2 regions of the Mesorhizobium sp. PL10 genome follow, and region 1 is predicted to be linked to the other one. Evidence: riboswitches for the same ligand, from Rfam matches in the RefSeq annotation. Region 1 holds a riboswitch; the other holds the start of a gene.
What was found. Region 1 has a riboswitch for thiamine pyrophosphate ahead of ACWGTO_RS24500 (YkoF family thiamine/hydroxymethylpyrimidine-binding protein). Riboswitches for the same ligand answer to the same signal wherever they lie in the genome.

Region 1 (9,601 bases):
GGAAACGCTTGCGGTTTGTTCGATCATGCGCTAAGCGTACGATATGTACGAAACGCACGCAAGCGAAATCGTACAATACGGACGATAATTTTCAGGCAATTTGTACGATGCAGGAACCGAAGCACAGATTGCAGCAGGCACGGGCGGAGGCGGGTTATGCCTCGCCGAGCGATGCCGCGCGGGCATTGCGCGACATCAACAAGAACACGCTGATCAGCCACGAGAACGGCAACCGGCCGCTGTCGCGCAAGGCGGCGGAGAAATATGGCCGCCTGTTCGGCGTCGATCCCGGCTGGCTCTTGTTCAATGGCGAGGGCGGCAGCCTTTCGGGCGGCCATTTCGGCTTTGACGAGGCGGGCCGGCAGATCCCGATGCCGTCGCTGGCCACGGTCGACGTGCCCATCGTCTCGTGGATCAGCGCCGGCGAACTCGGCAGCCAGGACATGGTGGTCAATCTCAGCGATTATCCGACCATCCCCACCACCGATCTCGAGCAGGGCCAATGGATCGCGCTGCGCGTCGACGGTCCGTCGATGAACAAGATCTCGCCGCCGGATTCGATCATCTTCGTCAACCTCAGGGACAAGCGGCTGGTGACCAATGGCTGCTACGTCATTTCGGACGAAAGCGGCCAAGCCACCTACAAACGCTATCGCCCCAACGAGAACCCGCCCTTCCAGCCGGCCTCGTACATGGACATCCCGCCGCCGGCGCTGGAAGGCGCCATCACCATCATCGGCCGGGTGAAGCGCTCGATGATCGATATGTGAGGGGCTACAGCCGCGGCACCGCTTTGCCTTCGGCCTCGAAATCTGAACGTTGCTCTTTCTCGACGCCGCAATTTCTGCTTGCATGGCAAGCAGCCGTCGGTGTCGGCCGAGGTCAATGGTTTTCGGGGGAGAACCGGCGAAATGACGAACCGGGAAGGCGTGGGCGAAAGCCGGCTGATACGGCTGGTGCGAAAATGGCGCCTGCCGCTGTTGCTGCTGCTGACCGGCCTCGTCGCGGTGGACGTCCGCGGCGCGATGGGGATCGCCGCCAATCTCACCTATGCGGCCTGCATCGGCAATGCGGCCGACCCCAGCCGGCGGATCGAAGCCTGCACGCAAATCATCGATAACCAGGCCGACGCTCCTGACAAGCGTGCGACAGCCTACTTCAAGCGCGCCTACGCCTGGTCCATGGAAGGTGATCTCGACCGCGCCATCGCCGATAGCGACCAGGCGATAGGCCTCAATCCTGAATACGCATCCGCTTACTACAACCGAGGCTACGACTGGGCCACGAAAGGCGATTACGACCGGGCCATTGCCGATTATGGTCAGGCGATCGCCTTCGACCCGAAAAGCAGCGCTGCTTACAACAACCGAGGCCTTGCCTGGTCGTACAAGGGCGACAATGACCGGGCCATCGCGGATTACAACCTGGCGATCATCGCCGATCCCAAGAACGCATCCGCATACCTCAACCGGGGCGGCGCATGGGCGGCGGAGGGTGCCTTCGATCACGCCATCGCCGACTACAACCGGGCCATTGCCCTCGATCCGACACTCATCGGGGTCTATGAAAACCGTGGCCTGAGCTGGGGCGGCAAAGGCGACTACAACCGCGCCATCGCCGATTTCAACGTGGCTATCGGCCTCGATCCGAAACGCGCCTACGCCTACTACGGCCGGGGCCTAGCCTGGTCAAACAAGGGCGACGACGACCGCGCCATCGCCGACTACGACAAGGCCGTGGACCTCGACCCGAAGTTGGTCGATGCCTACTACGCGCTGGGCCTCGCCTGGGCGCACAAGGGCGACCACGACCAGGCCATCGTCGACTACGACCAGGCAATCGCGCTCAATCAGAAATCCGCCGATTTCTACAACGCCCGAAGCGCCTCCTGGAAGGCGAAGGGGAACCGCGAACGCGCCGAGGCCGACCGGAAGACGGCGGCAAGCCTCGGAGGGAAGTAGTTGCCAGAAAGGAAGGTCGCGTTCCTTCGCACCCCCCTCTGACCTACCGGCCATTTCCCCCGCAAGGGGGGAGATCAGCAGTTCGAGCCCTTACGCCAGAAACTCGTTCGTGAAATACGCTCCAAAGTCCGGTCGCTCCTTCAGCGCCTTGCTGTCGGCGTCGAGCAATATTCCGGCGTTGAAGAGGTAGGTTCCGATCGCCTCGATCTTGGCCTTGTCGATGGTGCCGATGACGCCGGCCTCGCTTCTGAGGAAGTGCCCGTCGACCAGCATCTTCAGCGAGGCGTGGATCAGGACCGGGTCGGTCAGAGCATCCTTGTTGGAAGCGACCAGGAGATCGCTGGCTTCCTGCGGGTGGTCGACGGCAAACTGATAGCCGCGCCGCGTTGCCTCGACGAAGGCCGACGCCGCCTTCGGGTTTGCCTGGAGATAGGCATCGCTTGAGGCAATGAGGGTGGTGTGCTCGTCGGGCACGCCGTAATCGGCGTAGCGGAAGCTGCGCTGCCTGATGCCTTTCAGTTCGGCATCGACGCCTTCCCAGGTCGAGACCTCCAGCGTGAAATCGACAGAGCCGTTGGCCAGCGCCTCATAGGCCGAGGTGCCGAGCGTCACCGTCTCGAAACTGCTCTTGCCGCCATCGTGGCGGATGATGGTCGAGATCAGCGTGTTTTCCCAGGCGCTGCCGAAGCCGCCATAGGTCAGGCCGTCAAGATTCCTAGGGCTCTTGATCTCGCTGCGATCCGCGTTGAAGACCAGCCGACCGGTCTCCTGCTGCACCACGGCGTAGACCGCCTTGAGATCGGCGCCGGCGGCGCGCTGGGTGAACAGGCCAACGCCGGCAATGCCGAAATCGGCGACGCGGCTGGCGACCAGCGTGCCGGCGCCGGTGTCGCCATAGGGCAGGATGTCGACGTCGAGCCCGGCCTCGTCGTAGAAACCCTTGTCGCGGGCCACGAACAGGCCGATGTGGTTGGTGTTGACGGTCCAGTCGAGCGCGACGGTGATTTTTTGCGCAGCCGCATGAGCGCGCGAGGCCAGCGGCAGTCCGGCAGCCAGCGTCAAAAGCAGGGCTTGCCGGCGGGTGAAGTCGGTCATGATGATCTCCTTTGGAGGGTCTGCGGGAACGAGGCTCGGTCAGCCCCGGGATTGAGCAGCGTGTCGAGGATTTCGGCTTCGAGCACCGCTGCCTGGCACGCGGCATCGCCGCCGGTGGCGCGCGGGCGTGGCAGCGGCACGGCGATCTCGCTGATGATGCGGGCTGGCCGCGCCGACAGCACATAGATGCGATCGGAGAGGTACACGGCTTCGCGCACATCATGGGTGATCAGCAGCGCCGTCCAGCGGTGGCGCCGCCACATGCCTTCCAGCCAGCGCTGCATGGCCATGCGTGTCAGCGCATCCAGCGCGCCAAAGGGTTCGTCGAGCAGCAGCATGTCGCGCTGTTGCACCACGGTGCGCAAAAGGGCGGCGCGCTGGCGCATGCCGCCGGAGAGTTCCGCCGGCCAGGCGCACTCGAAGCCGGCAAGGCCGAATTCGGCAAACAGCGGCGCGACCTGCTCGCGAGCGGCCCGGCGTGGCACGCCCTGCACTTCCAGCCCCAGCGTCACATTGTCGATGACGCGCCGCCACGGCATCAGCGCATCGCGCTGCGGCATGAAGGCGAACGGGCTGCCCTGCAATCGCGCGCCGTCGAAGCGCATGTCGCCCTCGCCTTTCAGCGCGCCGATCAGCACTTGGAACAGCGTCGACTTGCCGGCGCCGGAGGGGCCGAGGATGGAGACGAACTCGCCGGCCGCGACATGGAGCGAAATGCCGGCAAGCACCTCCAGTGCACCGAAGTTTTTTCTGACGTCGCGGAGTTCGAGACGCGTCATTGGCGGCTCTCTCCCGAAGGCTTGCGGTCGCGGCTCTCGTTCCCGGCATTTTCCCAGGGCATGGCGAGGCGCTGGATGAGCACCGCAAGGCCGAACAACGCAAGCGTGAGCGCCGCGCTGACGGCGACGGCGGCCAACACCAGATCGGGGCGAAAATTGTTCTTGGCGTTGAGCATGTAGATGCCCAGCCCCTTCGCCGCGCCCGCATATTCGGCGAAGATCGCGCCGACCACGGCATAGGTGATGGAGATGCGCAGCCCGGCGAAGAAATAGGGCAGCGCCGAAGGCAGCCGCGCCAGCCAGAAGGTGCGCCAGCGCCCTGCCCCCATGGCGGCGAGCATCTGGGAAATCTCCTTGCTCGTCGCGGCGAACCCCTCGACCAGCGCCACCATCATCGGGAAGAAGGTGACGAGCGCGACCAGCAGGATCTTTGGCATCAGCCCGAAGCCGAACCACAGCACGATGAGCGGCGCGATCGCCACCAGCGGCAAGGTCTGGCTGACGATCAGCAGCGGGAAGAGCGCGCGGCGCAGCGGGGCCAAGAAATCGACCAGCGCCGACAGCACGAAGGCAGCCACCAGCGAGCAGGCAAAGCCGGCTGATGTGGCGCGGATGGTGGGAAGCGTGTTTTCGGCGAGTGCTGCGCGATTATCCCAGGCCTGCAGCAGCACGCGCGACGGCGCCGGCAGCATGGTGGGCGCTGCGCCGCCATAGCGGGCATAGCATTCCCACGCCGCGAGGAGCAGGGCGAAGGAAAGGGCGGCGGGTGCAGTTCTGGCGATGACTGAGGCCACAGCTGATCTCCCCCCTTGTGGGGGAGATTGGATGTCGCCTCCGCCATCGCCAATCGCCGAAGCTTCCCCTTCGCCCTGCAGCTCAAGGTCAGATGTGAAGGCATCTCCTCCACGCAATGGGTTGGGCAAAACAGCCACGGCAATTTCCCTCGACGGCACGCGAAAAAGCGCGGCTCAGACGGCGCTCGGGCTGTTCGCCGAAATCGTGATGTCGAGGGTGACGTGGCCGGCGCCGGGGCCGAAGCGGCAGAAGGCCTCCGTGAGCGTTGCAAACACCGCGCCGGCATCGCCACGCAGTTTGGTGCAGAAGTTCTTTGAGCGATCAAAGACGCCGGACTGCTTCAGGAAATCGATGCAGCCATAGATTTCATCCATATGGTCGCCCGTGCCCATCACATAGAGCGAGAACTGCGCTGCCACCGGCTGGTCGGTCGATGGCGTCGCCTGGACGGCACGGATCGCGGCGACCTTGCGCTCGTCCAGCGGAATGGCGGGTCCGCCGGTCTGGTCGGAGCGGCAGATCGGATCGTCGGGCTCACCCGGACAGCCGCGCGAAACCGCAGCCGAAAGCACGCAGTGCCTGCCGCTTTTGGCCGCCGCCACGAACAGGTCGCGCATGGCGGGGAACAGCACTTCGGGCGGCCCGACCAAAAGCGTCGAGATGTCGTCGGTCTCGATCCGCAGCCGGTCACGCCAGGGGTCGAGCGCGCCAAGCGCGCCAAGGATGACGCCGACGAAATCGTCGGTCATGGGATAAAGGGAAATCTGTGCGCCTGAAAACATCGCCCGCCTCGCTCCGCTGGTATTATCCAGATCAGCTTTAGGGTCCGAAGGCTTGCCGCCCGCATCTCAGCCCCGACCATACGGAGCACCCCTGTGGATGCGCGGGTTAAAGCACTGTTCGAGGCATTGGGGAAGCCGTTTTGTTGAGGGGTTGCGGGAAAGTGTTTGGGCCACATGGGCGGGGGTCCCCGCTCCCCATGGTATAAGATTTTCACGGATTTCTTCTAACTTGCTTGAAATTCAAGCCGATACAGGCAATCGGTGCGGATTAGCTGGCCCGATAATTCCGCAGTGCATTGGCACCCTTATCGTTCAAATTGTACGCTATTTGCTTGACGCAATTTCGTACGTAAAGTACGATTGCTCTTTTCAACAAGGGGAATTCCGTGAGCACAGCGAACCATGCCGCCTTCGCCGACCTCTCCCGCCCGCTGTTGCCGCTGCCGCTGCTGTCGTCCTTGTCGCTCGACCAGCGCGAACGCCTTGCCGGAGCTTGGCGAATGGCCAGCCAGGACATCGCCGACGATATCCGTTTCATCCGCCAGTATCTGAAGGTGATTGCAGAGAAGGAGGAGAGGCTGTCGACCGGCACGCTCGTTCACAGCCGCGCCTATGTCGAGGCCTGCGCCGGCTGGCTGCCGCAAACGGTGGCGCGCTATCTTCGACACCTGCGCCAGATCACCGAATGCGAACTGGCCATGACAGCTGCCGGTATCCGCTTTGCGCTGTCGTCGTGTGCCTGGGAGGCATGAGACGCGGTTAGCCAAACAAAACAAAATTGCGCTGCCCATTGCAGCCGCAATTCGTCAGGTTGAGAGGCTCGGCTCAACGGCGAGCGCCAAGGACGGGCGACTTCAGCCTTGCCCTATTTCGACTTGCCCTATTTGGACTTGGCCTTGCCGGACTTTGCAGCCGCCGGCTTTGCGGCCTTTGGCTTGGCGTCGGCCTTGGCGGGCTTCGCAGCAGCCTTCTTCGCCGCTTTCTTCGGCTTGGCGGATGCGCCATCGATTTCAGCCGTGGCCTGTTCCCAGTGCTCCTGATGCGCACCTTCGGGCCGGCCGGCGTTTTCCCAAATCTCGTGCGCCCGCTGGCGAATACGGTCCTGTTTGTCGTCCGTCACTTAAGCCTCCGTGGTTGGGTCCGATCGGTTGGTCCAGATTCCACGAAAACATTAGCCGAAAATTCAGCCGGCGTCTTGAGGGACGAGACGTCTCAGTGCTGATCCGAAACCACGGCGACGCCCAGTAGCGCCGCCTTCTTGACAATCAGCCCGGCCAGGTCGGCATCCGAACGATCGGTTCCGGTGCGCTCGCGCAGGAGCGCGATTGCTTCCTTCATTGACAGCAGCGCGGTGCTGCGCTCAGCCAACAGCTTGTCACAACACGCCGCCACATTGGTCTCGACATGCGGCAACATGGCAATGCTCCTTTCTTTTCGTCCTTTGGCCCTGCCGCCCTTCTTGGGAAGAACGACAGGGCCTGTATCACCGATAAATAGTCAGGTCGGTTGTCGAGCGTTACTCGACCACCTCGACAATTCTTCGCGTGCTGGGATCGACCAGCACGGTGTGGTTGTCGACGACGGCGTATCTGTACTGAACGTCAGGAACCTCCTGCAACTCGACAGTGTCGGGCAAGGCAGAGCCGACATTCAATTCGACGCCGAGCAGATTGATCGAGGCAAGCGGATGTTTCTTTACGTATTGGCGCACGACCGTGCGCTGTTCGGGGGTGATGATCACCTGCTGCTGTGCCGGCTGCGTGACGATGACCTCATCGGCGGCGGCAACGCCGAGGCCGGCGATCATGGCGAGCCCGGCGACGGGAATAAGGACGGTTTTCATCTTCGTCTCCTGTCGTTGTGTGCGAGCTCCGCCGTGTCCCCGCACGAGGCGAAAACAGCACAAATCGAGATGGCGGGCTCCTGGAGGCAAACGCCGCCAGTACGGTCTTGTTCCGCAAGCGGATACTAAATTGATCGCCTTTCAGCCCATGTCAGCTGGAACCGCATCGGCCTGTTCGCATTGAAGACGATCCCTCAGGAGACCTTTAATATGGACGATTTGCGGCTCCAAATTCCCGTGGCGATTGCGGTGGGCGCCGGCTTCAAACGCAACATCGCGACGTTGGCCGAGATGCATAATTTTCTCAAGGAATGGCCGCAGGCCAGACGCGGCAAGTTCTACGACACGGCAGTGAGGGCCTGCGAAATGGCCAGGGCCGGACACTTGACCAAGGACCAGGCGCGGCGGGCTTTCACAACCTTTGCCGAAACGGTCGGCATTGCGTGGACCGGCATTGATCCGGTGACTGCGCTACGCCTGGCCAAGGCTGGAACCGGCCGGCCTCGGCTCATACTGTAAGGCCTCAACCGAGATCATTGCTTCGGCGGCTGCACAGGCACCTCGCCGGGCTTGATCACCGGCGTCTTGCCCTGATCCGGCGGCGGCTGCGTCATGCCCTGATCACCGCTGGGTGGCGGCTGCAACACGCCGCCGCAAGAACCAAGATCGGCGGTCGAATTGCCGTTGCCGTCTTCGGCGGGAGGCGGCTGCTGGCCGTTGTCCTGGGGCTGCGCCTGGCAAGGCACGGAAGGAGCTCCCTCGCCGCTGTCTTGCGCGGCGGCAGCGCCGGTAAGGGCCAGCAGCGCGCACGGCAAGAAAACAAAAATCTTCATTGTCCGGTCTCCGTCTGGGAATCGTCTTCGTTTTGGCAAATGCAGCCCAGCGGCAATTGGTTCCCCCCAGTGGTTCCAGGTCATTCCCCAAGCAAGGTGGACCGGTTTCGGGAACCTGCTTGCCAGCGGCGAGTTCCACTTTCTCGATGCAGAGGACCGACCCAGGGAGAAAAATTATGGACCCGCGGAGAAAGCGAAGCGACGAAGTGGAAGCGCCGGCACCGAGCCAGCAGGACTGGGATGCGCTGCGCGGCGCAAGGATCCTGCCCGACGCAGCAGATGAGGAAAGCCTGCCGGACACCACCGGTGTCGAGAAGGAAGGCGACCTGCCGGAGGAAGACGACGACAACCCCTATCAGGACAGTGACGATGCCTTGCCCGACGATGCCGAGGAAGCCGCCATCGGTCGCGACCCGGCGCGGCGCGGTGGTCCTTTCGACGAGGTGTAGGCCCGAAGCTGTCTGCACCGGAGTTTCGTGGTGTTGTACCGGAACCCTTCGCCTGTTCGCTGGTTAGGAAATTGTCCGAACCCAGAGGAGATCGATCATGGATCACACCAATCACGCACGACTTGCCAGCACGGAACTCACGCCCGACATACTCGAAGGCGCGACAATCTATGGTCCTGACGATAAGAAGATCGGCTCTGTCGATCATCTGCACGGCAGTCAGGTTGTCATCGACGTCGGCGGCTTTCTTGGCATCGGCGCCAAGCCGGTGGCTGTCGCCGCCAGCCAGCTTGACTTCATGCGCGACGAGGATGGCGACGTCCACGCCGTCACCAGCTGGACCAAGGACCAGCTCAAGGCGATGCCGGAGCATCGCGACTGATATTTTTCGAAGGGTCGGGCTGCGGCCGTACTCTTCGTTCGTCACGCCAGTGCGCCCTGGCGGCTTGGCTTCAGCGGCGCCCTGGGGATCAGGGAGAGACCGATGATCAGAAAACTCAAATCAGGAAAATATCGCCTCTATTCGCGCAAGATCGATGAAAAGACCGGACGGCGACGCAACCTTGGCACTTTCGACAGCCGCGAGGCGGCCGAGAAACACGAACGCGAAGTCCAGTATTTCAAGCGCCATTGAGATCGCTCACCCGACCTCTTCAAGCGCGCAAGCAATCGCCCGGCGCTGAGCGCGCGCACGCTTCGGCCGGCCGGCAACCGCCGGCGCTTGAAAGCCGACGGCCGGGCAATCGGGCATTCAGTTCGCGGAATCGCCGAGTACTTCGGTGACGAAGGACGCGGCGATCAGATCGTCCGCGTCGAGGCGTAGGGACCCTTCGCTACTCCCCATAATGGCTGCGACCTTCTGGAATGTCTGCATCTCGTGTTCGGTAATCCTGGCGTTTCGCATCCTGGCTTTCAGATCGGCGACGCGTCTGCCCAGCGAGGCGGACGCCCCGATTTCTCTTTTCGACATGGTGTCGTGCTCCTCCCCCAACCCTGTTTTGCCCCTTGCCCGCTTAGCTGTACCCAGTGCTGCCTATTTATAAGGCAGCACGAATACAGTCGCG
Region 2 (9,601 bases), on a different contig from region 1:
TTCGGCGCCGCCGCCTCGCTTCTGCCTGCTGCGTGCGTGTCGCCGGCCTCAGTCTTGGTCCGCACCTTGCGGTCGTCGAGCCGGGTGCCGCCGCGCTGCGCCAGCATGTCGGAATAGCCGCCGGCATATTCGATCCAGCGGCCGCCACCGTCCGGTGCGATGATGCTGGTTACGGTGCGGTCGAGGAAGTCGCGGTCATGGCTGACCAGGATGACTGTGCCGGCAAAGCCGGCGACCAGTTCCTGCAGCAGCTCCAGCGTCTCCATGTCGAGATCGTTGGTCGGCTCATCAAGCACCAGAAGGTTGGCCGGCCGGGCCAGGACGCGGGCCAAAAGCAGCCGCGCCCGTTCGCCGCCGGAAAGCTCGCGCACCGGCGTGCGCGCCTGCTCCGGCTTGAACAGGAAATCCTTCATGTAGGAGACGACATGGCGTTGTTCGCCATTGATGACGAGGTTTTCGCCGCGCCCGTCGGTGAGATATTGTGCCAGCGTCTCGGCCGGGTCGACCGACTCGCGCTTTTGATCGAGCGTGGCGATTTCCAGATTGGTGCCAAGCCGCACCGAGCCGGCATCCGGCTTCAACTCACCGGTCAGCATCTTCAACAGCGTCGTCTTGCCGGCACCGTTCGGTCCGACCAGGCCGACCCGGTCGCCGCGCTGGATGCGGGTCGAAAAGCCTTTGACCACGGTGAGGTCGCCAAAGCTCTTCTCGATGTTCTTGGCCTCGATCACCAGCTTGCCGGATTCGGCGGCGTCGCTCGCCACCATGGTGGCCGAGCCTTCGGCGCCGCGATGGCCGCGAAAACGCTGGCGCATGGTCTGGAGTTCGCCGAGGCGGCGCATGTTGCGCTTGCGCCGCGCCGTCACGCCGTAGCGCAGCCAATGTTCCTCGCGCACGATCTGCCGGCCGAGCTTGTGCTGCTCGCGCTCTTCCTCTTCCAGCACCTGGTCACGCCATTCCTCGAAATGGCCAAAGCCCTTGTCCAGGCGGCGGGTCTGGCCGCGGTCGAGCCAGACGGTGGCGCGCGAGACGCGTTCGAGGAAGCGACGGTCGTGCGAAATGACGATCAGCGCCGACGAGGTGCGGACAAGCTCCTCTTCCAGCCACTCGATAACAGACAGATCGAGATGGTTGGTCGGCTCATCAAGCAGCAGAATGTCGGGCTCCGGCGCCATGACGCGGGCAAGCGCGGCACGGCGGGCCTCGCCGCCGGAAAGATCGTTGGGGTTTTCGGTGCCGGTGAGGCCGAGATGCTCCATCAGATAGGTGGCGCGGTAGGGATCGTCGGCGGGACCGAGCCCTGCCTCGACATAGGCCCGGACATTGGCAAAGCCATCCATGTCGGGCATCTGCGGGAGATAACGCACGGTCGCCGAAGGCTGGCGGAACACCTCGCCGTCCTGCGGCTCGATCAGCCCGGCGGCGATCTTCAAGAGCGTAGATTTGCCGGAGCCGTTGCGGCCGACGAGCGCGATCTTGTCGCCGGCGGACGCGGTGAGTTCGGCGCCGTCGAGCAACGGCGTGCCGCCGAAAGTCAGTTTTATCCCGTCGAGGTTGAGAAGGGGCGGGGCCATGTCAGCTTTCAGGCAAGGGATGGGGATGGGCGAGCAGCAGCGCGCGGCCATGGCCAAGTGCGATTTCGAGCTTGCCTTTGACCTCATTGGAGATGGTCAGCGACGAGCCGAAGGCGACCTCGACATGGTCGAGCGGCCATTTGGCACCGGAAACGGTGAGGCCCGAGAGATCGGAAAGGCCAAGCACGGAAAACAGCGTGCCGTCGTCATAGTCGAAGCCGGCCTTGCCCGGCAAAAGGGGGACGCCTTCTTGCGCGCCGCTGGTCAACAGCACTTTTGTACCTGCCTCGGCCAGCCGCAGGCTGAGCGCCAGGTGCAGGTAGGCATGGTCGGCGCGCTTGCCGCCGAAAGCGCCGGCCAGCACCAGGCTGGTGGCGCCGCGCTCCAGTGCGGCGGCGATGGCCAGTTCGCCGTCGGTCTTGTCCTTTTCGGGCGGAAATACCTGGCGCGGCACTGCGGCGAGATCGGCGGGCAGGCCCGCCGGCACGGAATCGAAGTCGCCGACCCAAAGCTCCGGCATCAGGCCGAGCAGGCGGGCATGGCCGATGCCGGCGTCCGCGGCGATGACGCGCGTGCCTTCGACCTGGCGGTCGAGCCGCGGCGTGCCGATGAGGTCGCCGCCAAGCAGGATGGTGAATGTGCTCATATCCGGTGGCCCTTACCAGCCCCGCCGGCGAAACGGAAGGCCGAGCCCTGGCTAGCTTTTTGTTGGGGCATGATCTCCGGACAAAACGGTTCCCGTTTGTCCGAGAAAACCGGTTTCCACTCTTTGCGTTCGCTGACCTTCGGTTCGGGATCATGCGCGAGCAAACTTCCGCTTGCGTGGCACCTTGGCCGGGCCTATGTGTCGAAACGCTCTAACGGGGTGCCGGACGCGATCTTCGCGGACCGGCTGAGAGGCAGTCTCGCCAACCCGCTGAACCTGATCCGGTTTGTCCCGGCGGAGGGATTAGACGCTTCGGACAGCCCGACGCCTCAATTCCTTTCAACACGAACGAAGGAGGCGCCGATGCGCATGTTCTTGTCCCATCTTGTCCCAGCCCTGGGCCTTGCTGTTTCGCTTCTGGCTGTGCCTGCATCCGCGCAGGAAAAACTCACCGTCTACACCTATGAGAGTTTTACTGCCGACTGGGGGCCGGGCCCTGCGGTCAAGAAGGAATTCGAGGCCGAATGCGGCTGCACCCTCGACTTCGTCTCGGTCGCCGACGGCGTCGCGCTGCTCAACCGCGTCAAGCTCGAAGGCGCATCGACCAAGGCCGATATCGTGCTTGGCCTCGACACCAACCTGACCGCGGAAGCCAAGGCCTCCGGGCTGTTCGTCCCGCATGGCGCGGTGGCCGAAAACAACGTGCCGGGCGGCTGGAGCGACGATACTTTCGTCCCCTACGACTATGGCTATTTCGCCGTCGTCTACGACACCGAAAAGCTGAAGAACCCGCCGAAGAGCCTGAAGGAATTGGTCGAGGGCGCCGCTGCAGACAAGATCGTCATCCAGGATCCGCGGACTTCGACGCCGGGCCTCGGCCTGCTGCTGTGGGTCAAATCGGTCTATGGCGACAAGGCTCCGGAAGCCTGGGCGAAGCTCAAGCCGAAGGTGCTGACGGTGACGCCGGGCTGGAGCGAAGCCTACGGCCTGTTCACCAAGGGCGAGGCGCCGATGGTGCTGTCCTACACGACGTCGCCGGCCTACCACATGGTGGCCGAGAACACCGAGCGCTATCAGGCGGCGTCTTTCGAGGAAGGCGAGTATCTGCAGATCGAGGTCGCCGGCATCACCACCACGGGTGAGAAGAACCCGCTGGCACAAAAGTTCATGGCCTTCATGGCCGGGCCGAAATTCCAGGATGTCATTCCGGAGACCAACTGGATGTTCCCGGCGGGGAAGACCGACAAGCCGCTCAACCCGGCGTTCGACAGGCTGGTCATGCCGACCAAGACCTTGCTGTTCAGCCCGGAAGAGGTCGCGGCCAACAGGAAGGCCTGGGTGGATGAGTGGCTTTCGGTGATGAGTAAGTAAATACGCTATTATCGAAAGATGAGTGCTCTACGGCGCCCCCCTCTGTCCTGCCGGACATCTCCCCCACGAGGGGGGAGATTGGCTGTTTCAGCGCTCCGCTCATTCCTGCAACGCCGGCGATTGGCGAGAGCCGTCGTGAAAGCCAATCTCCCCCCTCGTGGGGGAGATGTCCGGCAGGACAGAGGGGGGCGCGAAGGAACGCGGCATTCGCCAAGCCCAGCTAACGCCTCGATGCAGGTGCTGCGTGCAACGCGCACCCTCTGACCCCCGCATCACCGCCGGCATCGTCGCGCTTGCGGCAATCGCGTTGCTGATCGGCGGCGCCTTCGCCGGGCTCATCCGCGAAGGCGCACATGACCTCACAGGCGCTGCGTCCGCCTTCGATCTCTATCTCTTGCGGGTCGTCCGCTTCACGCTCTGGCAGGCAGTCCTCTCGACGCTGCTTTCCGTCGTGCCGGCGCTGTTCGTCGCGCGCGCTCTATCGCGGCACCCGCGCTTCCTTGGCCGCGGCTTCATGTTGCAGCTGTTCACCGTGCCGCTGGCACTGCCGGCCATCGTCGCGGCGCTGGGCACACTGGCGCTCTATGGCCGAGCCGGCTATTTCGCCGCGATCGCCGGCCGAAGCTGGCCCGATATCTATGGCCTGTCGGGCATCCTCATCGCGCATGTCTTCTTCAATCTGCCGCTGGCAACGCGGCTGTTCCTCGAAGCTCTGGGAACGGTGCCTGCCGATCAATGGCGGCTGGCAAGCCAACTCGGCATGGGGGCGAGGCCAGCCTTTCGGCTGATCGAATGGCCGGTGCTGCGGTCGGCTCTGCCTGCTGTCGCCGGGCTTGTCTTCATGCTTTGCATCACCTCCTTCACCATCGTCCTCATCCTTGGCGGCGGGCCGGCGGCGACGACGCTGGAGGTCGCCATCTACCAGGCGCTGCGTTTCGACTTCGATCCGGCGCGGGCTGTGACGCTGACGGTGCTGCAGATTGCGCTGACCTTTGCCGTCGTGCTGGCGCTGACGCGGCTTGGGGCCAATGTGACCGGCGACGCCAACCTGCCGGTGGCGCCACGCCGCTATCTCTCGGCCGGCCCGATCGAAACGGCGCTCAACACGGCGTTGATCGTGCTTGCCTTGCTGTTCGTCGCCGGGCCGATGGCGGCAACCGTCGCATCAGGCCTTGGCGCCGATCTCAGCCGGCTGGCCGGCGAGAGCGCGGTGCGCCAGGCGACGCTGACCAGCGCCGGTCTCGGCCTGCTGGCGGCGTTGCTTTCGGTGGCGCTGTCGCTGTCGCTGATCATGGCGCGCCGGGCGCTGTCGCTAAGCCGTCGCTCCAGCGCGCGTTCGTTGCTCGAACACGCGGCGGACACCGGCGCCGGTTTTGTCCTCGTCGTGCCGCCCATCGTCATCGGGGCCGGCTGGTTTCTCCTGCTGCGCACGTTCAGCGACGTCTTTGCCATCGCGCCCGTCATGGTCATCACCGTCAATGCGGTGATGGCGATGCCTTTTGCCATGCGTGCGATGCGTCCGGCCTATGATGCAGCGAGCGAACGCCACGAAAAGCTGTGCGCACAGCTCGGCATTTCCGGCTGGAACCGGCTACGCTTGGTCGATTGGCCGTCGCTACGGCGGCCGCTGGCCACCGGCTTTGCCTTCGCCATGGCGCTGTCGCTCGGCGACCTTGGCGTCATCGCGCTGTTCGGCAGCGATTCGGTGCAGACCTTGCCCTATCTCCTGCTGGCGCGCATGGGCAGCTACCGCACCGCCGACGCCGCCGGACTGGCTTTGCTGCTCGGGTCGGTCTGCCTGGCTCTGGTGGTCGGCGCGGACTGGTTGGGACGAGGAGAAAGATCGTGACTTCCGCCATGGCAAAAGGCACGGCCGTGCGGCTTGACCAGGTCGCGTTCAGCTATGGCGAGACGCCGTTCCTGTTCGATGTCGAATTCGCAGCGTCGAAGATCACCGCCATCATGGGGGCCAGCGGTTCGGGCAAGTCGACCTTGCTCAATCTGGTCGCCGGCTTCGAGACGCCGCAATCCGGCCGCGTGCTGATCGGCGGCGCCAATGTCGGCGCTTCCGCGCCGTCGGCACGGCCGGTCTCGATGGTGTTCCAGGAAAACAACCTTTTTGCCCATCTCTCTGTCGAGAAGAATGTCGGGCTCGGCCGCTCGCCGTCGCTTAATCTGACGCAAGCCGACCGCGCCGCAATCGCCGAAGCGCTTGAGCGTGTCGGCCTTGCCGGCAAGGAAAAGCGCCTGCCGCGCGAGCTCTCCGGCGGCGAACGGCAGCGCGTGGCGCTCGCCCGCGTGCTGGTGCGCGACCGGCCGGTGCTGCTGCTCGACGAGCCGTTCGCTTCGCTCGGACCCGCACTGCGCGACGACATGCTCGACCTGGTGGCCGGCCTCCATGCCGAGCGCGCGATGACCATGCTGTTCGTCACGCATCAGCCGGAAGACGCGCGCCGCATCGGCGAGGAGATGGTTTTTCTGGACAATGGCAGGGTTGCCGCAACGGGACTTGCCGCCGATTTTTTCGATGGCACTGGCCCTGAAGCGTTTCGACGCTATATCGGCGCAAGTTCGGGCGGTTCACGCCATGTTGCCCGGAAGCGGACATAATTTACGACCAAACCGGCTACAGGTGATGTGGCGCTTGCTTGCCATGGTCCGGTTGATGTGGCTAGGTCCGCCCAGTACCGGTCCGGCACGAGCCGTGATTTGCCCCCTACAGCGCCGCATCCATCCGGATGTGTAAAACGCTGTAGGTTTTTTGATTTGTGCAGGATGTGCCACCGAAAATTCGATTTTTCGCTGGCGTGGACCCCTGGGTCCAGGTCATGCGCCGAGAGCTGAAGGGACGCCGCGCTGTCGACCGGCACTGACACTTTGAGACGCAGACCGCTGGTGCGCTTCCTCGTGCTGGCCGGCCTTGCCGTGGCGCTGGCCAGTTGCCAGATGTTCACGCCGCCCGAGGTGCAGGAATCAGGCTTTCAGCCTTCCGACAAGCCGATCACGGTCGACAATGTCGCTGCCAACAGCAAGCTCGCGGAGCTTGCGAAGGCGCAGCACCCGCGCATCCTCGCCACCTATGGCGGCGAATATTCCGATCCCAAGCTCGAGCGCATGGTGGCCAAGGTCGTCGGCAGCCTGACCGTGGTGTCGGCCAATCCGACCCAGACCTATCGCATCACCATCCTCAATTCGCCCAACGTCAACGCCTTCGCGTTGCCGGGCGGCTATCTCTACGTCACCCGCGGCCTGCTGGCGCTGGCCAATGATTCGGCCGAACTCGCCGCCGTCATCGCGCATGAGATGGGCCACGTCACCGCCAACCATGGCCTGCAGCGCCAGCAGCTCGAGGCCGAGGAAGGGCTGGCGACCAAGGTGGTTTCCGATGTGCTCGGCGACAGCCCGACCGCCAAGGCGGCATTGATCCGCGGCAAGTTGAGGCTGGCGCAGTTCTCGCGCAACCAGGAGCTGGAGGCCGACGCCATCGGCATCAAGTCGATCGGCGAGGCCGGCTACGATCCCTACGCTGCCGGCCGCTTCCTGCAGTCGATGTCGGCCTATACCGATTTCCGTTCGATATCGGGCGCCACCGATGCCAGCCTCGACTTCCTGGCCACGCACCCCAACACGCCGCAGCGCATCGATCTGGCGCAGCGCCACGCCCGCCAGTTCGGTGCGCCGGGCGTCGGCACGCGCGACCGCGATTCCTTCCTGGCCGGCATCGACGGCCTGCTCTACGGCGACACGCCGGAAGAAGGCTATGTGCGCGGCCAGACCTTCCTGCATCCGGGCCTCGGCGTGTCGTTCACCGTGCCGGACGGTTTCATCATCGACAATACGGCGGCGGCAGTGACGGCAACGGGCCCCGGCGACATGGCGATCCGCTTCGACGGCGTATCGATCGACAAGAACCGCGCGCTGACCGACTATATCAGGAGCGGCTGGGTGGCCGGTCTTGACGAGACCAGCGTGCGCCAGGAGACGATCAACGGCAATGAGGCGGCGACCGCGCATGCCGGCGCCGACGGCTGGCAGTTCGACATTGCGGTGATCCGCGCCGGCGGCCAGGTCTACCGGCTTTTGACGGCGGCCCCCTCGGCCAGCTCGACGCTCGATCCTGTGGCGCGCTCGGTCAGCGGCTCGTTCCGCATCCTGAGTGCGGCCGAAAAGGCGGCGCTGAAGCCACTGCACATCCGCGTCGTCACCGTTCAGGCCGGCCAGACCATGGGCTCGCTCTCGGCGCAGATGGTCGGCGTCGACCGCAAGCTCGATCTGTTCAGGGTGCTCAACGCGATGTCGCCGGGCGCCTCGGTTTCGGCCGGCGACAAGGTCAAGATCGTCACGGACAGGTAGCAGCGCAGTCCGGTTCGATAGGGCCTGCCCGTGCGATGCACGGCTGCGGTCACTGCCACTCTCAGAAGTTGCTGTCGGTGTCAGTGTTGGTGTCGGTACCGCCGTCGCCATCTGTACCTTCGCTACTGGTGTTCTCGCCACCACCGGGATTTGCAGAACGGTGCTCGGAACCATCACCGTTGTTGCCGGCCCACGATACCCGGCCGGTTTGCGGCTCGGGTTTCGGGGCCTTCGGTCTTGGCGCGGGTATGGGAACTACCTTTATTTTCGTGATGATTTTCGGGGGCCGGACCTTGCACGCCGGAATAGCCAAGGCGACCCGCTTCGGTGTGCTGAGAACACCCAAGGAATACATCTGTTGCCGCTCCATCCCGGCTCTGAAGAAGGCGAGCGCGCGGTCCGGATCAGCCGGAACACCATTGCGACCTTCCATGAAGATCGACGCAAGATCGTTCATGGCATCGATATGCCCCATCGCCGCAGATTTGAGCAGCAAGTCCAATCCCTTGGCGGCATCACGCTGGACGCCGCGGCCATTGAACAGGGTACGTCCCCACGCGGTCATGGCGTAGGGGTCACCCTTTTCGGATGCGTCCGAGTAGAGGCGGTTGGCCTGTTCGGGATTCGGGGCCGTCCCTATTCCCGACGAGACGATGGAGCCGAGCGCGAAAGCCGCGCGGACGTATCCCTTGTCCGCGGCCTGCTGGATTTCCTGCCTGGCCTCATTGACCTTGCCCGAGGCCAGCAACGCCCGTCCGAGTTGGTAGCGGAAGCGGGCAATCTCTGGATAGACCTTCACCGAGGCCTGGCAGAGCTCAACCGCGTCGTCGCCGATCTCGTTCGCCAGCCGGCCCGGGACAATGCCTTGCAGGTCGAGAGGTTCGCCCGCCGCTCGATCGCAGGGATCGACGCTTGGCGACAGTTTTAGCGTCGCCGCCTTCGACGCGTTGTCGGCACGGATCTGAAAGCCGATCTCGACCGGCGTCGCGGAGCCGATCTGCGCCTCGTAGCGCAATTTGTCGACATCGTCGGCCATCAGACTCGATTGAGGCGACAGGATGCGATCCGGCAGGGACAGCGTCCCCGTTGCCGGATAGCTTGCAAGCTTCAGGCTGATCGACGGGTCCTTGGCCGGGAAATCCAGCTTGAGCGGAATAGGGCCGACGCCGACGGGGATTTCGATGTCGCGGTTTTCGATCGCCTCGGCGGCGTCAGCGATACGAATGCCGCGCTCAATCACCGCCTGCTTTTGCTCGGCGGCGATTGAGGCCATGAGTTGCTTGCCCTCTGCGCCCGCGCCGTTTCTGATCCGCAACAGCAATACACCTTGGGATTCGCCGCCCCACTCGTTGTGCGTGGTGTAGGCCAGCGTTTCCACCTGTTCCTGCGCACCCGTCAATTCGGGGCCGTCCATGTGCAGACGTTGCAGGTCCTTGCCCTCGATCTTTTCGCCCATGGCCAAGGGCTTACCATCAAGCGTCAGTCGTCCAAGTGCCGGCAGGCTGTCGATGCTGACGCTGACTGCGCCGCCGTCGACGTCAACTGGCGCCGGCAGATCCAGCGCGACTGGCCCGATACCGGACGGGACGATCTTCTCCAGCACCGGTGGCAGCGCCGGGTGGTTGGCGCGGGGCATCAGAAAGACATCGTCGAGAAG

Region 2: another riboswitch for thiamine pyrophosphate. It lies ahead of thiB (thiamine ABC transporter substrate binding subunit); the one in region 1 lies ahead of ACWGTO_RS24500 (YkoF family thiamine/hydroxymethylpyrimidine-binding protein).

What each region holds. Positions count from the first base shown of each region.
Region 1 covers NZ_JBSKBR010000017.1:75,147-84,747, forward strand. Annotated here, with positions in the region: gene ACWGTO_RS24470 (hypothetical protein) at 1-27, opposite strand, end outside; gene ACWGTO_RS24475 (LexA family transcriptional regulator) at 108-770, shown strand; gene ACWGTO_RS24480 (tetratricopeptide repeat protein) at 849-1,961, shown strand; gene ACWGTO_RS24485 (ABC transporter substrate-binding protein) at 2,052-3,056, opposite strand; gene ACWGTO_RS24490 (ABC transporter ATP-binding protein) at 3,053-3,835, opposite strand; gene ACWGTO_RS24495 (ABC transporter permease) at 3,832-4,629, opposite strand; gene ACWGTO_RS24500 (YkoF family thiamine/hydroxymethylpyrimidine-binding protein) at 4,804-5,412, opposite strand; TPP riboswitch at 5,403-5,515, opposite strand; gene ACWGTO_RS24505 (hypothetical protein) at 5,799-6,164, shown strand; gene ACWGTO_RS24510 (DUF2934 domain-containing protein) at 6,293-6,532, opposite strand; gene ACWGTO_RS24515 (hypothetical protein) at 6,625-6,828, opposite strand; gene ACWGTO_RS24520 (DUF1236 domain-containing protein) at 6,929-7,255, opposite strand; gene ACWGTO_RS24525 (DUF982 domain-containing protein) at 7,466-7,774, shown strand; gene ACWGTO_RS24530 (hypothetical protein) at 7,789-8,088, opposite strand; gene ACWGTO_RS24535 (hypothetical protein) at 8,265-8,537, shown strand; gene ACWGTO_RS24540 (PRC-barrel domain containing protein) at 8,635-8,919, shown strand; gene ACWGTO_RS24545 (hypothetical protein) at 9,022-9,171, shown strand; gene ACWGTO_RS24550 (hypothetical protein) at 9,289-9,507, opposite strand.
Region 2 covers NZ_JBSKBR010000001.1:185,537-195,137, forward strand. Annotated here, with positions in the region: gene ACWGTO_RS00915 (ABC-F family ATP-binding cassette domain-containing protein) at 1-1,574, opposite strand, end outside; gene ACWGTO_RS00920 (thiamine diphosphokinase) at 1,576-2,220, opposite strand; TPP riboswitch at 2,426-2,540, shown strand; gene thiB (thiamine ABC transporter substrate binding subunit) at 2,584-3,591, shown strand; gene thiP (thiamine/thiamine pyrophosphate ABC transporter permease) at 3,836-5,440, shown strand; gene thiQ (thiamine ABC transporter ATP-binding protein) at 5,449-6,201, shown strand; gene ACWGTO_RS00940 (M48 family metalloprotease) at 6,538-7,944, shown strand; gene ACWGTO_RS00945 (caspase family protein) at 8,006-9,601, opposite strand, start outside.